Regions from separate parts of the Arthrobacter sp. 10T416 genome, predicted to be linked through region 1. Evidence: riboswitches for the same ligand, from Rfam matches in the RefSeq annotation. Region 1 holds a riboswitch; the other holds the start of a gene.

Region 1 (3,375 bases):
GACCCCGTGCGGGCGCAGGATCCGCGCGGCCTCGGTGCTGGCCAGCAGGGGATCGCACCAGTGCCAGGCCTGGGCCACGGTGACGAGGTCGAAGGCGTCTGCCGGCAGGCCGGTACGTTCGGCGGTTCCCTCGACGGCGGCGACTCCGGGCAATGATGCGCGCAGTTGTTCCAGCATGTCCGTTGACGGGTCGATGGCCACGGTCCGGAGGCCGCGCCGGACCAGCAGCGCCGTGAACTTGCCCGTCCCGGCGCCGAGGTCGGCGGCGTCGCTGGCTCCGGCGGGTATCAGCCAGTCGGCGGAATCAGCCGGGTAGCCGGGCCGCACCCGGTCGTAGTGTTCCCCGCCGTCCTGGAAGCTTTGGCCGAGCTCCTGCCGCCGCTGGTGCTGCAGTTTTGGGCCCCCGCGTGCCACGTGTCGTCTCCTCCGGCAGCTTGAATTTGGTACCTACCGAATTTACCGCACGCGGGGGCCCGGCGCTTGCGGCCGGCGCTGGTGTCAGTCCAGCGTGCAGGGCGCCGCGCCGGCCGTGCCCGGGGTGTTGGGTGCCCAGTGCGGATAGCTGCGGGTGTCGTTGGCCGGGACCCAGCGGCCCGCGTCCACCACGTAGTCCCAGCCGAGCCCGTTGCGCCGGAGCTCCTGCAGCCCGGCCAGGAGCCGCTGGGCGTCGTCGAGGCGGGACCCGAGGCCAAAACTGGCACGGAGTGACCCGGCCGGCAGGCCCAGCCGTTTCAGCAGCGGGTGGGCGCAGAACCGGCCGTCGCGCAGGCCGATGCCATGCTCCGCCGAGAGGTAGGCGGCGACCAGGCCGGCGTCGTACCCGGCCACAGAGAAGTTGACCACGCCGATTGTTCCGGGCCCGTTACCGGCGGCGGTGTCCTCGAAAATGTGGTGGACGCTCACGCCGTCGATCCGTTCCAGTCCCTCCACCAGGAAGGACCGGATGGCGTCCTCGTGGGCGTGCCACTGCACGTCGTCGAGCGCCTCGATGACCTGGCTGGCCCGGGCCAGGGCAGCAGCCCCCAGCACGTTCGGGGAGCCGCCCTCGTGGCGCGCCGGTCCCGTGGTCCAGCTGACGGAGTCGAGCCTCGCGTCCCGCACGGCGCCGCCTCCGGCCAGGTGCGGGGTTCCGGCGTCGAGCCAGTCCGGGCGGCCCACCAGCACCCCGGCGCCGAACGGGGCGTAGAGCTTGTGGCCGGAGAACGCGAGGTAGTCGACGTCGTCCGCGCTGATGTTGATCCGGCGGTGCGGGGCCAGTTGGGCGGCGTCGACGGCGATCCGGGCGCCGAACTCGTGCGCCAGGGCGGCGAGCTCGCCGATGGGCAGGATCTCGCCGGTGACGTTGGACGCGCCGGTGACGGCGAGCAGGCTCACACCGCCGCGGGCGAGTTCCTGGCGGAGCCGCGCCACGGTGCCGGCCAGGGTGGGGGCCGCGACCACACTGCGGTGCGGGACGTTCTGCCAGGGCAGCAGGTTGGCGTGGTGTTCGATATCGAGGTAGAGCACCTCGCCGGTAGGGCGTCCGTCAGCCGCCGGGAGGCAACCGGCCAGGAGATTCAGGGAGTCGGTGGTGTTCCGGGTGAAGATCACCGAGTCGTCCGCACGGCCGCCCACAAAGCCTCGGACAATGTTCCGGGCGTTTTCGTAGACCGAGGTGCTGAGCTGCGAGGCGTAGCCTGCGCCGCGGTGGACGCTGGCGTAGTAGGGCAGGATCTCGTTGAGGTAGGCGGAGACCACGGACAGGGCCGGCGCCGACGCGCCGTAGTCCAGGTTGGCGTAGCGGACGTGGCCGCCCTGGATCAGGGGCGCCTGGATTTCAGCGCCGGACACGGCGGACAGCGGCCTGCGGGCGGCGTCGAACCGCGCGTCGGCCGGCACCGGGGCGCCGGCGGAAGAGGTGGGGTGGGTGGAAATGGTGGCAGTCGTCATGGGACCTCGCTTGAAAGGACCCCGCTCACAGGGGATCCGCGCTTGCCGGGTCCGCTCCGGACCGGCCAGGTCGTCACCCGGGGCACCCCGCCGCGAATGGAGGGTTGCCGGCCAGCAAACCGGGGTTTAGCGCTGGCACTCGTGACCTGGTTCGAGCCTAGGACATGGCGTGCCGCCCGGGAAAGGGAGGTCCGGAATGTGAAGCGTTGTGTTACGGCTGCCTGCCGCGGAGCGGGCTAGAGGAGGTCGTCGAGACCGGGGTTCAGGCGCTTGAGGACTTCCGAATGCAGGATGGAGTTCGTGGCGAGCGCGTTCCCGCCGAACGGGCCATCCTCGCCTTCCAGCGAGGTGAAACGCCCGCCGGCCTCGGTCACGATCGGGACCAGCGCCGCCATGTCGTAAAGGTTGAGCTCGGGTTCGCAGGCGATGTCCACGGCACCCTCGGCCACCAGGCAGTAAGACCAGAAGTCGCCGTATGCGCGGGTGCGCCAGACTTCCTCGGTGAGGCCGAGGAATTCGTCCAGATTGCCGCGCTGCTTCCAGCCGCCCAGGCTCGAGTAGGACAGCGAGGCGTCTTCGAGGCGCGAGACGTTGGAGACTTTGAGCCGGGTGGCGGCGGCCAGGGACCGGCCCATGTAGGCGCCGGCGCCTTTGGCGGCCCACCAGCGCTTGCCCAGGGCCGGGGCGCTGACGACGCCGACCACCGGCTCGCCCTCGTCCACGAGAGCGATCAGGGTGGCCCAGACGGGGACGCCGCGGACGAAGTTCTTGGTTCCGTCGATGGGGTCGATGATCCAGCGGCGCGAGCCGTGGCCGGAGCTGCCGAACTCCTCGCCCAGGACCGCGTCGCGCGGCCGGGAGCGGGACAGCTGGCCACGGATGGCTTCCTCGGCGGACTTGTCCGCGTCAGTGACGGGGGTGAGGTCCGGCTTCGTTTCGATCCGAAGGTCGAGCGCCTTGAAGCGGCTCATGGTCTGGGAATCTACGGAATCTGCCAGTACATGGGCGAGGCGCAGGTCATCGTTGTAGCTCGAAGCGGGTTGGCTCATGCCTCCAAGCTACCGTCAAAAAGCTCCCGGGACCGGGAGGCCACGTCGCTGCCGGCCGGGCGGACCCTGTTAGGAGACGCTGCCCAGCTCCTTGGTTTCCTGTGCTTCCATGCGCGGATCCGTGCCGAGGAGCCGGCGCAGGGAGGCAAGGCGCGCAGGGCCGGACGGTCCGGCGTGGCCGCCCTGCACCCAGGCGTCCACGCCGCAGTTAACGGCGGTGGCGTCGTGCTTGCAGCCCCGTTCGCAGTCCGCGGTGCCCGGCTCCAGGTCGGGGAACGAACGCAGGATCCGGTCCGGGTCCACGTGGGCCAGGCCGAAGGAACGGATGCCGGGGGTGTCGATGATCCAGCTGCCGGCGGGCGCGTCGTTGACCTTCAGCGCCAGGGCGGAGGAGGAG
Region 2 (3,375 bases), on a different contig from region 1:
CGTCGCTCAGCCCGATCGCTGCCCGCCCGTCGGGGCCCATGGCGCGGTGTGTTGTGGTGGCCGGATGAGTGATCAGCGACTTCGAATCGCCGAGGTTGTTGGAGATGTCGATGATCCGCAGCGCGTCCAGCAGCGCGAACGCCGCGTCCTTGGCCGAACGCCCCGGCGAGGGCGCAAGCTCCAGGGTCAGCACAGTGCCGCCGGCTTTCATCTGCCGGGCGGCCAGCTCGTACTGCGGGTGGGAGGCCAGCAGGGGGTACTTCACCCAGCTCACGGCGGGCTGGGCCTCCAGCCATTCGGCCAGCCGCAGCGCGGAGGCGGCGGAGTGGTTCACCCGCAGGGCCATTGTCTCCAGGCCCTTGCTCAGCACCCAGGCGTTGAAGGCGGACAGGGTCGGCCCGGTGTGGCGCATCAGCTGTTTGACCGGGCCCTCGATGAACTCTTTGGTACCCAGGATGGCACCGCCCAGCACCCGGCCCTGTCCGTCGATGTGTTTGGTGCCGGAGTACACCACAACGTCCGCTCCGAGTTCCCCGCACCGCTGCAACAGCGGGGTGGCGAATACGTTGTCCACCACCACGGTGGCGCCGGCGGCGTGCGCGAGCTCGCTCACCGCGGCGATGTCCACGATTTCCTGCATGGGGTTCGACGGCGATTCGAAGAACACCGCCGTCGTGGGCTCGGCCAGCGCCGCCCGCCACTGCTCCAGGTCAGGGCCGTCCACGAAGACGGTCTCCACACCCCAGCGCGGCAGGATCTCGTTGAGGATCACAAAGCAGGATCCGAACAGCGAACGCGCTGCGACGACGCGGTCGCCGGCCCCAAGCAGGGCGCCGAGCGCGGTGAACACCGCGGACATGCCCGACGCCGTCGCGAAGCAGGCCTCGGTGCCTTCGAGCAGCCGGAGCCGTTCCTGGAAGGTGGCCACGGAGGGGTTGCCGTAGCGGGAGTAGACGAACCGTTCGTCTTCACCGGTAAAGGCGCGCTCTGCCGCGGCGGCAGATTCGTAGACGAACCCGGAGTTCAGGAAGATCGGCTCGGTGGTTTCCTGGAACCCGGTGCGGTCCAGCCCGCCACGGACGGCCTGGGTTTCCGCGCTCCAGTCCTGCGCGTCGGGATTAAAGCTCACGGGGTGCTTTCCAGGCTGGTCGGGAGGCCGCGGTTCTTCCAGCCGTTCACGGTCCGCGCCCCGGTCGGGCCGGGTTCGCCCTCGAAGCCCTCCAAGACGTTGTAGGCAGTGAAACCGGCCGCGGTGGCCGCCGTTGCCGCGGCGATGGAGCGGGCGCCGGAACGGCACAGGAAGACCAACTCGGCGGTCCCGGCCGCCGGCGCCTGGCGCTGCAGCTGGTCCAGGAACTGCGGGTTCGGAGCGCCGCCTGCCAGGGTCCACTGCACAAAGAGCGGCTCCCTGCCGGTGCCGGGCGCCGTGACCGGGATGCCGATCCGGGACCACTCTCCTTCGGTGCGGACGTCCACCAGCACGGCGCCCGCCTCCAGCTTGGCCCAGGCGTCCTGCGGGCTCAGGTCTCCGGCGTAGCTCATGCGTGCCCCTCGCCGGCAAAGTCGGCCCCGGACAGGTCGGCGCCGTCGAGGTCATCGACGGCGCTGGCCACGGCGGCGTCGGCGCTAGCAATGGCGGCCGGCAGGACGACGGCCTGGGCCACGATGACGGTGCTGCCGTTGAACGTTGCGGAGGGGCTGCCGTGCAGCACGTACCCCTCGGCTAAGGCGGCGGACACGCGCTCGCAGAAGCTGCGGTCGTCGGGGCCGGTGAAGAGCCGGTAGGCCAGCTTTTCTTCCGCGGCCTGGCCAGAGGCGGCGGGGGACGGTGCGGGCTCAGTGGCGGGCACTGAGGGGGCGGATGCGTCGGGCATGACGGATCTCCTTACTTTCACGCTTGCAGCTCGAGTGGTCGATATGCCGAGTATTCACCTGAGGCACCCCGCCGCGAAAGGGAGGGTTGCCGACCGGCAAGTCAGGGCTTGGCGCCGGGTCTCATTACTCCCCAAAAACGTAGCACCAACCGTGGCGGCCGCCGCGGCGGGGCCGTCATGTTGAGTCACGAGGCACGAGTCCCGGCGGACCGCACGCCGCGCCGCCGGGTACTCCCGGAGCTATCCCTAAGTACTACCTGCAAGGCCGGCCCACGGCCACGGCGCCGAATCGGGTAGTCCCTACTCGGGATATCCGATAGCGCCCTCACCTTTACTGGGAGAGCTAGTCCAGGGGTCCCGGGACGGGAAGTGCGGGGGCATCAGGGGGCCAGGGCAAGCGCAATCCCACTCCAGAGTCCGGTGCTGGCCGGACGGGGTTGCTGATCCGCCAATTTGCCCGGCGATGCTCTGGAGGGGCCGTCGGAACTTCAACGAAGGAATTGGATTGTCATGGTCTCGATTTACGTTTTCCTGGGGCGTCCGGTGGCCGGCGCCCACGAACCCGGCCGTCTCCTGAGCTCCAGAACGGACAAGCAGTGAAGCCCCGGGTGCTGGTCACCGGCGCCGGCGGCCGCGCAGGCAGGGCCATCGCGGCGCAGTTGAAGGCCCGCGGGATCCCCGTCCTGGGCACCGACATCCGCGAACTCCCGCCCGGCTCGGGAATCACCGTGGTCCGTGTCCCCGAGGCGCGTGACCCGGAGATGGTCTCGGCCCTCCGCCGGCTGGTGGCCACCGAGGGCGTCAACCTGATCATCCCCACGGTGAGCGAGGAACTCCCGCAGTTGGCGGCGTTCCGGGCCGGCTTCGGTCCGGAGGTCCGCGTTATCGTCGGCAGCCCCGGGCCCGTGGCCATCGCCAACGACAAGCTCTACACCGCCACGCAGCTGAAGGCCGCCGGCGTTCCCGTGCCCCGCTTCGGGGTTCCGCGGGACTTCGCCGGCGCCGCCGCCGCCATGGAGGCGCTGGGCGGACCCGTGGTGGTCAGGCCCCGGGTCTCCGGCGGCGGACGCGGGGTCCTGGTGGTTGACGGCAGTGCCCAGGTGGACTGGCACCGGCTGCCGGAGGGCCAGATCGTGCAGGAATATATCCCCGGCACCGAATACGGCCCCATGGTGTTCGGGATGCCGGCGCACAACACTGCCGCACCGTTCGTCGTCGTGGTGGAAAAAGCGGAGCCGGCCCAGGGCTGTGGGGGCGTGAGCGCCCGCCGGGTCGAGGCGGGGAAGGACATTGACGTGGGGAATGTTGCCATGGCCGCGGTCCGCATGTTGGGGCTGACCGGCCCGGTGGAGGTCGACGTACGCCGACGCGCGGACGGGACCCCCGTGGTCCTGGACGTGAGCGCCCGGTTCGGCGCCCACAGCGGCCACGCACCGGAGCTGCTTGACGCCGTCCTGGCGTCCTTCAACCTGCCCTCGTTCAACCCGGCGTCATTCCGCCA

Evidence for each region. A riboswitch is a leader RNA that binds a small molecule or an ion and turns the genes downstream of it on or off. The one in region 1 is predicted to bind S-adenosylmethionine.
Region 2: linked by a shared signal. The riboswitch ahead of AC1DBE_RS06115 (DUF1737 domain-containing protein) and the one ahead of AC1DBE_RS04120 (aminotransferase class V-fold PLP-dependent enzyme) in region 1 are both predicted to bind S-adenosylmethionine.

Annotation. Positions count from the first base shown of each region.
Region 1 covers NZ_JBFTHI010000002.1:37,943-41,317, reverse strand. Annotated here, with positions in the region: gene AC1DBE_RS04125 (class I SAM-dependent methyltransferase) at 1-414, opposite strand, end outside; gene AC1DBE_RS04120 (aminotransferase class V-fold PLP-dependent enzyme) at 499-1,929, opposite strand; SAM riboswitch class IV at 1,963-2,076, opposite strand; gene hisN (histidinol-phosphatase) at 2,166-2,978, opposite strand; gene rsgA (ribosome small subunit-dependent GTPase A) at 3,048-3,375, opposite strand, start outside.
Region 2 covers NZ_JBFTHI010000003.1:194,125-197,499, reverse strand. Annotated here, with positions in the region: gene AC1DBE_RS06125 (O-succinylhomoserine sulfhydrylase) at 1-1,129, opposite strand, end outside; gene AC1DBE_RS06120 (rhodanese-like domain-containing protein) at 1,126-1,542, opposite strand; gene AC1DBE_RS06115 (DUF1737 domain-containing protein) at 1,539-1,874, opposite strand; SAM riboswitch class IV at 1,889-2,003, opposite strand; gene AC1DBE_RS06110 (ATP-grasp domain-containing protein) at 2,471-3,375, shown strand, end outside.